One region of the Micromonospora sp. NPDC005237 genome, then DNA from elsewhere that is predicted to be linked to it. Evidence: riboswitches for the same ligand, from Rfam matches in the RefSeq annotation. Region 1 holds a riboswitch; the other holds the start of a gene.

Evidence for each region. Region 1 has a riboswitch for cyclic di-AMP ahead of ABZT87_RS15395 (C39 family peptidase). Riboswitches for the same ligand answer to the same signal wherever they lie in the genome.
Region 2: another riboswitch for cyclic di-AMP. It lies ahead of ABZT87_RS06180 (NlpC/P60 family protein); the one in region 1 lies ahead of ABZT87_RS15395 (C39 family peptidase).

The regions. Positions count from the first base shown of each region.
Region 1 covers NZ_JBEXHJ010000005.1:117,813-121,719, forward strand. The annotation lists gene ABZT87_RS15385 (hypothetical protein) at 1-357, shown strand, start outside; gene ABZT87_RS15390 (hypothetical protein) at 576-1,343, shown strand; cyclic di-AMP (ydaO/yuaA leader) riboswitch at 1,629-1,769, shown strand; gene ABZT87_RS15395 (C39 family peptidase) at 2,002-2,844, shown strand; gene ABZT87_RS15400 (alpha/beta hydrolase) at 2,970-3,716, shown strand; gene ABZT87_RS15405 (CDP-glycerol glycerophosphotransferase family protein) at 3,721-3,907, opposite strand, start outside.
Region 2 covers NZ_JBEXHJ010000002.1:279,791-283,697, forward strand. The annotation lists gene ABZT87_RS06175 (N-acetylmuramoyl-L-alanine amidase) at 1-981, opposite strand, end outside; cyclic di-AMP (ydaO/yuaA leader) riboswitch at 1,216-1,352, shown strand; gene ABZT87_RS06180 (NlpC/P60 family protein) at 1,366-2,406, shown strand; gene dcd (dCTP deaminase) at 2,470-3,048, opposite strand; gene ABZT87_RS06190 (pyridoxamine 5'-phosphate oxidase family protein) at 3,148-3,705, shown strand; gene ABZT87_RS06195 (zinc metalloprotease) at 3,784-3,907, opposite strand, start outside.

The sequences.
Region 1 (3,907 bases):
ACGCCAGCCGCCTCGGCGACGTCCGCAGTCGAGCCGCCCGCGTCGCCCGACCGACCCGCCGCCGTGACCAGCACCGGGCCCGCGACGTCCATCGTCGACGACGACCAGACCGCCGCCCGCGACAGCGCCACCCGCGACAGCGCCGCCGTTGACGAGTCCGCCGCCGTTGACGAGGCCGGCTCGGCGTGGTCCGCCGACCCGCAGCCCGCGCTGCACGGCACTTCGCGCACCCTGGTCGCCACGTCGACCGGTGTGACGCCGGCGCGGGCGGTCTCCGAGCGGTCACCCCGCGCCAACAATCCGGCCGCCCGCGCTCCCCGGGCCCCACCGGAGCACCGAATCACGGCGGGTCACTGACCGCGCACCGGCTCCTGACCCGCACCGGGTCACTGACCTCCGCGCCGGCCACTGGCCACCGCACCGGCTGCTGAGCCGCCCCGCCGCAGCGCCGAGGCCCCGATCGAGCGTCCCGCCACCGCACCTGTCGACACACCAGTCCGTACCAGCCGACCCGCGGGTCACCGACCCTCGTGCGGCTTCCCCGTCGCAACGCGCATTCTCCCGAGGTGCCGACCATGGAGACCGTCGTCTTCTACCAGTTCCTGACCGAGGTGCCCCAGGCCGCCGCCATCTGGTCGGCCCTGTTCCTGCTGGCGCTGACCGTTCTCGCCGTGCTGGTCGCCCGTCCCGAGCCGGACTCGACCGCCTCCGAGCCGATGCCGCCGCCCACCGCCCAGGAGGTGGCCGCCGCCGAACTCGCCGACCTGCGCCGCTACGCCGAAGAGGTGGCCGTGGCCGCGGCCCGCGCGGCGCAGACGGCCCGGCGACGACGCGCTGACTGGCTGATCACTCAGGAAGAGGCGCAGGCCGCCTGGTCCCGGTACGACGAGGCGGACACCGCAGCCCGTCGGTTCGCCACCGCCGGGGCGCTGCCGACCCCACGTACCCCGCACACCCCGGCCGAGTACGCGGCCCGGGAGCGCTACCTGCACCGTGCCGCGATGGCGGCGCACTGGCGCGGCGAGTTGACCATGACTCAGCTCGGTGACGTGTTCGGGCACCGGCGCGGCTGGGATCCCCGCCGGCACCCGGTCGAGCAGGAGGTGCTGCTCACCCGGGCGATCCGTGACGCGAGGCTGGCCGACCACCGGGCCGCCGACGAGCGGGAGCGGTCGGCCTGGCGGGACGCGGAGCTGGCCGCCGAGTCGGCACGCACGCTCGCCGAGGAGGCGTACGCGGCGGCGGTCCGGTTGCGGCCGAACCCGCTGCCGTCGCGCCGTACGACGACCCGGGCGTCGCGTTCGGCAGTCGTGACACGCTGGCGTCCGGCCCGGGTCGGTTGAGCCCGATCTGTTATGTGAGGCCCGTCACGGACGATGGAAATCGGGCGACCGGCACCATCGGCGGCCAATGTTCGCGCGATTGCGGCGGCGTTGCCGGCAGCCTGTCCGGTTGTCGCCCGTCGGCGCCTCCGGAACCGGTTGTCCCATCGAGTCACGTCAGCGGCAATACGCGCAGAAATTGGTGCGCCAAACGATGTTTACGCAGGTGGGCGTGGCTTGGCAGGGTCCGCACTGGCCAGTACTGTCGTGCTGTCCGGTGCGGTAACCGATCGCAGGAGGCGACGCCGTGCCGACCCGCTCAATCGTGATCTACGAACCGGGGACCCACAGTAAGTCCGGGGTGAATCCGCGAGCCACGGCCCGCGGTAGGGCGATCTTCCCGCCCGAATCCGTCAGCTAACCCGGTAGGCGGTGACGGAAGGAGTTCCATCCTCGTGCAGCACCTTTCCACCCCTCGGTTGTTCCCCCGCCTCCACGGCGTCGCGGCGCCCCCGCTCATCCGCCTTGTGACGGTGAGCTGACCCCCCGGGTCGCCGCCTTTCCCGCCCGGCCGCGCCGGGCGTTCCCCTGAGCGGTTCACCATCCGCGGACCACGGTTCGCGCGCTGGCGCCTGCCCGGATACCGGCCGAGCCCGGTGTGCCGCTCACCCCCCGAACCGTGGAGGACCCCGTGAAGCACACCCTGCAGCGTCAGCTCCGTCGCCTCGCGACCGAGCGCCCGTACCAGATCGTCGCGGCCTCCGCCGCGGCCCTCGCGATCGCCACCACGACCGGCGCCCTGCTCGCCGGCACCGACGGCGCCCCGGCCAGCGAGCACACCGCGACCACAGTCGCCGAGATGCGCAGCGACACCATCGCGTCCCGCGACCAGGCGCGCGTCGCGTCCCCCTCGGCCGTGCCGAGCACTGCCGCCCCGGCCACCAGCGCCGCGTCGCCCGCCGCGAAGGCCACGAGCAACCCGGACCTCACCCGTAAGCCGACGCCGCCGAAGCCGCCCGCGACCAAGGTGCTCGACTACGACTACGAGGCGCAGAACACGTACTACAACTGCGGCCCGGCGGCCACCCGCAACGCCCTCAGCGCCACCGGCATCGACCGTACGCAGGAGGAGCTCGGCGCCGAGCTGGGCACCACCGAGATGGGCACCAACTCGGCCGAGGACACCACCCGGGTGCTCAACGCCGAGGTGAAGGGTTCCCCGTACCAGACCCGGATGTTCGCGGGCACGCCCAGCCCGGCGCAGATGGACCGCCTCCAGGCCGACGTCGTCAAGGCCATCACCGACGGCCGGGGCGTGGTGGCCAACGTCGTCGGCGACGCCACCGACACCAATGGCGGCTGGCACTCCTACGGCGGTGGGCACTACATCGCCGTCGTGGGCTACAAGGACAACGGCCGGACCGTGCGGATCGCCGACTCGGCGAACGCGGCCGACCCGGCGTACTGGATCACCACGATCGACCTGGCCAACTGGATCGCCACCCGGGGCTACTCCGCCTGACCCAGGCGCTGACGCCCACGACGCCGCGGGCGCCGTCCCCCACGAGGGGCCGGCGCCCGCGGCGTCTCGCGTCGATGCCGATGACGGCTCTCGTACCGGGCCACGAACCGTGGGAGACTGCGGCCGTGGTGGACGAATCGGTTGGTCACGCCGGTCGCGGGCCGGTCCTGCTGCTGCTGCACGGCATGGGAGCGACGGGCGACGTGTGGCTGCCCTGGGCGCCACTGCTGGAGCAGCACTGGCCAGGGCGGTGGTTGGCGCCGGATCTCGCCGGGCACGGCTGGTCGGCCCCGCTGTCGTCGTACTCCTTCGAGGGTCTGGCCCAGCGGATCGCGCAGGGCCTGGCCTTCGACGACCGCATCGTGGTGCTCGGCCACTCGCTGGGTGGGGTGGTCGGCCTGGCGCTGGCGGCCCGCGACGCCGGGCTGCCGGTGGACGCGGTGGTCGGGTTGGGCATCAAGGCGGTCTGGTCACCCGCCGAGCTGGCCCGGGCCGCGGAGCTCGCCGCCCGCCCGCTCGGTTGGTTCGCCAGCCGCACTGAGGCCGCCCGCCGCTACCTGCGGGTCGCCGGCCTCACCGGCCTGGTCTCCCCGGACCACCCGATGGTGGACGCCGGCCTGCGCCAGGTCGACGGCCGGTGGCGGCTCGCGATGGACACGAGCGCGTTCGCCGTCGGCGAGCCCGACCTGACCGCGCTGCTGGCGGCGACCGACGTGCCGGTGGTGCTGGCGCGCGGCGAGCACGACCCGATGGTCACCGACGCGCAGCTCAAGGAGTACGGCGTGCCGGTCGCCACGCTGCCCGGTCTCGGCCACAACGCGCACCTGGAGGACCCGGCCGCCGTGCTGGCGCTGCTGGACGCCTACCGCTGAGCTGCTAGACCGGTGCTGACGTGGCCAGGTTCTCCGCCGGCGCCAGCTCTCGGCGCGCGGCCGTCAGGAAAGCCTCGGCGTACGACTCGGCGGGGAAGTCACCCAGGTAGCGGCGGCGGGTGGCCCAGCGCTCCTCGGCCAGCGGGTCGGTGTCCAGCAGCGCGGTGAGCGCGGCGTCCACATTCGACATG
Region 2 (3,907 bases), on a different contig from region 1:
GTGCCCGTCCACCGAGCGCAGCGAGTAGTGCCAGCTCACGTAGGTCGGGTCCTGGACGAGTTTCAGGGTGGTCGCCCAACTCGCCTCGGTGTCGTGGATGACGATGTACTCGATCTTCTGCCGGGCGGGCCGGTCGGAGAGATCGTGGTTGCCGTAGTCGCCGTCGCCGAACGCCTCGTAGGGTGCCGGAATCCACTCACAGGAGACCGTACGCGGGCACTCCAGCCCGTCCGGGCGGGCGAGTCGTCGTAGGCCCAGCCGGTCCAGCCAGGAACGCTGGGGTTGGACCGCGCGGGCCGGCAACGTGACCCACTGGCCGTCGTCGGTCACGCGGGTCTCGCCGTCGCCGATGGTGGTGTAGACCTCGTCGGCGAAGGCCGCCGCGGCGTCGGCGCTGTCCGCGCCGGCGTAGCGGGCCACCGCGCCGTACCAGGTGGCGGGGTCGGTGCCGGCGCCGACCGGAGCGCCCACCTCCCGTTGGTACGCGGCCAGCAGCGCCGCCCCGCCCCGGATGTTGGTCGTCGCGTCGCTGCGCAGCGCCTCGGGGGCGGCGCCGGTCAGCGCGGCGGCGGCGTCGACGGTCTGCATCGCGGCGGTGGGCGGCGCGGGATCCGTGGCCGGCGCGGGTGCCAGGACGGCACGGGAGTCGTCGCCGCGCGGATCCTCGGTGCCGGCGTCGTGGTGGCCGCGCGCGGGTAGGGCGGCCACGTGGCGGGCATCGGTCAGGTGCATCGGTCCGTAGCCGCCGCTGGTGCTCGGGGTGCCGGCGTTGCTGTCCCAGCGGGACTCCAGGTAGGAGACGCCGAGCAGCACGGCGGTCGGCACGCCGTACTCGGTCGACGCGGCGGCGTACTGCTGCTGACGGTCGGCGGCCGGTGCGGCGGAGGCGGGGCCGGCGCTCAGCGGTACGGCGGCCGTGGCGATGACCACGGCGACCGCGAGCGATGCGCGCCGGCCGGCGGACAGGGTTGGACGTTCCATCGAACCCCCTAGATTTGACTGGTAACGGTGTGGTCACCTTCGCGCCGGTCGGGAGTCCGCGTCAATACCTTTCCATATATCAAACTGCATCGAAAGAAAGCTTCACGCACGCTCGGTGACCTCCTCCAATCGGTACGGAGTGTCACGGCCGCACGGGTTGCGGATCGGTAACGGCCGTCTCTACTCTGGTCATTTGTCGGCCCGGTAGCAGGTCTGCCCATCCCGGGCGGTAACGGACCGACACCGCCGAGTCGCTTGCGAGCGAGCCGGGGACCCAGGTTCCCCCGGGGTGAATCCGCAGCCAATGCGGTAGGGCGCCAACTTCCCGCCCGAACCCGTCAGCTAACCCGGTAGGCGGTCAGGAAGAAGGAGTACGGAACCCCGGTGGCCCTCCATGCCCCGCGGCCGTCGTCCGAACGGTCGGCCTCGGCCGACCCGACGTCGACAGTGCCGCGTCCACGCTGGTCCCGCTTCACCACCGCCCTCGCCGCAGTGGTCGGCGTAGCCGTCGTCCTGACGGGCAGCGCCACGGCGGCGCACGCGGATCCGTCCGTCGCCGAGATCGAGCGCCAGATCGACGCCGACTGGAACAAGCTCGAACCGGTCATCGAACGGCACAACGCCACCCGCGCGGACCTGGCCGTGAAGCGCAGGCAGGCCGACGCGCTCGCCGCCCGCATCGCGCCCCTGGAGCGCCAGGTCGACGCCGCGATGAACAAGGTCAGCGCGCTGGCCGTGCGCGCGTACATGGGCGAGAACCTGTCGACAGTGAACACGATGCTCGGCAGCCGGTCGCCCGGCGAGGTGGTCGGGCAACTCGAGATGCTCGACCGGTTCGCCCACAACCAGCAGGAGGACGTCCGTCAGGTCGCCGATCTCCGCGACGAGCTGGCCCGGCAGAAGGCGCCGCTCGACGAGATGGTGGCCCAGCTGACCCGTACCGAAGCGCAGCTGGCGGCGAAGAAGAAGCAGATCAACGACGAGATCGACCGGCTGCAGAAGCTGCGCCTCAAGGTGTACGGCAGCGGTGGCGGCGGTCCGCTGCGTCCGGCGCCCTGCCCGGCCAGCTACCCCGGCGGCGGCGCGGGCACGGCGGTCAAGTTCGCCTGTGCCCAGATCGGCAAGCCGTACGTGTGGGGTGCCGAGGGTCCGAACTCGTACGACTGTTCCGGGTTGATGCTCGCCGCGTGGGCGAAGGCCGGTGTGTCGCTGCCGCACAACGCCGCCGCGCAGAGCCGGGTGACCAAGAATGTCAGCAGGGGCGATCTGCGCCCCGGCGACCTGGTCTTCTACTACAGCGACATCCACCACGTCGGCATGTACGTCGGCAACGGCTGGGTGGTGCACGCCTCCCAGGCCGGTCAGCCGATCAAGATGAAGAAGGTCGACGACGGGCCGATCCACAGCTACGGCCGTCCCGGCTGACCAACGCGGGACGCAGCAGGGCCCGTCGCGATCTCGTCGCGGCGGGCCCTCGTCGTCCGCTATCTATCGCGTCGGCCAGGCACGCCAGTTCTGCCAGGAGCGGCTCGGCGTCGGCCCCCGCTGACCCTGGTAGCGCGAGCCGTAGACCACCGAGCCGTACGGGTGCTCGGCCGGCGAGGAGAGCCGGAAGATGCAGAGCTGGCCGATCTTCATGCCCGGCCAGAGGGTGATCGGGAGGTTCGCCACGTTGGACAGCTCCAGCGTCACGTGACCGGAGAAGCCCGGGTCGATGAACCCGGCGGTGGAGTGGGTGAGCAGGCCGAGGCGGCCCAGTGAGCTCTTTCCCTCCAGCCGGCCGGCGAGCTGGTCGCCGAGCGAGATCACCTCCAGCGTCGAGGCGAGCACGAACTCCCCCGGGTGCAGCACGAACGGCTCGCCGTCGGGCACCTCGACCACCGATGTCAGGTCGTCCTGCTGCATGGCCGGGTCGATGTGGGTGTAGAGATGGTTGTTGAACACCCGGAACAGCCGGTCGAGTCGTACGTCGATGCTGGACGGTTGGACCAGGGTGGGCTCGAACGGTTCCAGGCCCAGCGTGCCGGCCTTGATCTCGGAGACCAGGTCACGGTCGGAGAGCAGCATCGGACCACCATAGCCGCGTTGGCCGGACCGGCCGGATTCGGTGCCGGTGACCAGCGCGTCGAGGTCGCTGCTCGTACATTTGTTCGATAGAATGTCGGCATGGCTTCCTGGTCCGAATTCGCCGCCGACGAGCCCCGCCTCGCCGACGGGATCCGCGTTCTCCTGCAGCAGTACGGGCCGGGCTTCGGCTACCTGGCCACGGTCCGCGCCGACGGCGGGCCCCGGGTCCATCCGGTCTCCCCGGTCATCACCGACGAGGGTCTCTTCTGCTTCATCATCGACTCGCCGAAGCGCCGCGACCTCGAACGGGACGGCCGCTACGCGCTGCACTCGTTCCCTCCGGAGGAGAGCGACGACGAGGCGTACGTGGCGGGCCACGCCTGGCCGGTCACCGACCCGGTCCAGGTGGCCCGACTGGCGCAGAGCGCCCGGGCCGAGCCGCAGGTCGACTGGCGGCTGTTCGAGTTCACCGTCGACGTGGCGATGTTGACCCGTCGCGAGCAGCACGCCGCAGGCGTTCCGGGTGTCACCCCGAGCCGCCCGGCCGTGCGGGTCTGGCTGGACCCGCAAGCCCCGCCCGCACCGGCCGCGCCTCTCGCCGTACCGCAGACGCGCCCGACCCGCCGCAGCCGTGACGTCCAGTGCACGGCCGCCTGACCACGGCCCTGCTGTGCAAAAAAACGCCGGTGCCGGCTCCGTCGTGACGGAGCCGGCACCAGGTGTACGCGAGGAGAGCTACGCCGCGCGGTACGCGTTCCACGCGGTCAGCATGCGGCTCGCCTGCCCCGGGGTGAACTGGTACATGCACGAGTCGTAGGTGTAGTCCATGAAGTTGGTGATCGGGTCCAGGCCGGTCGCC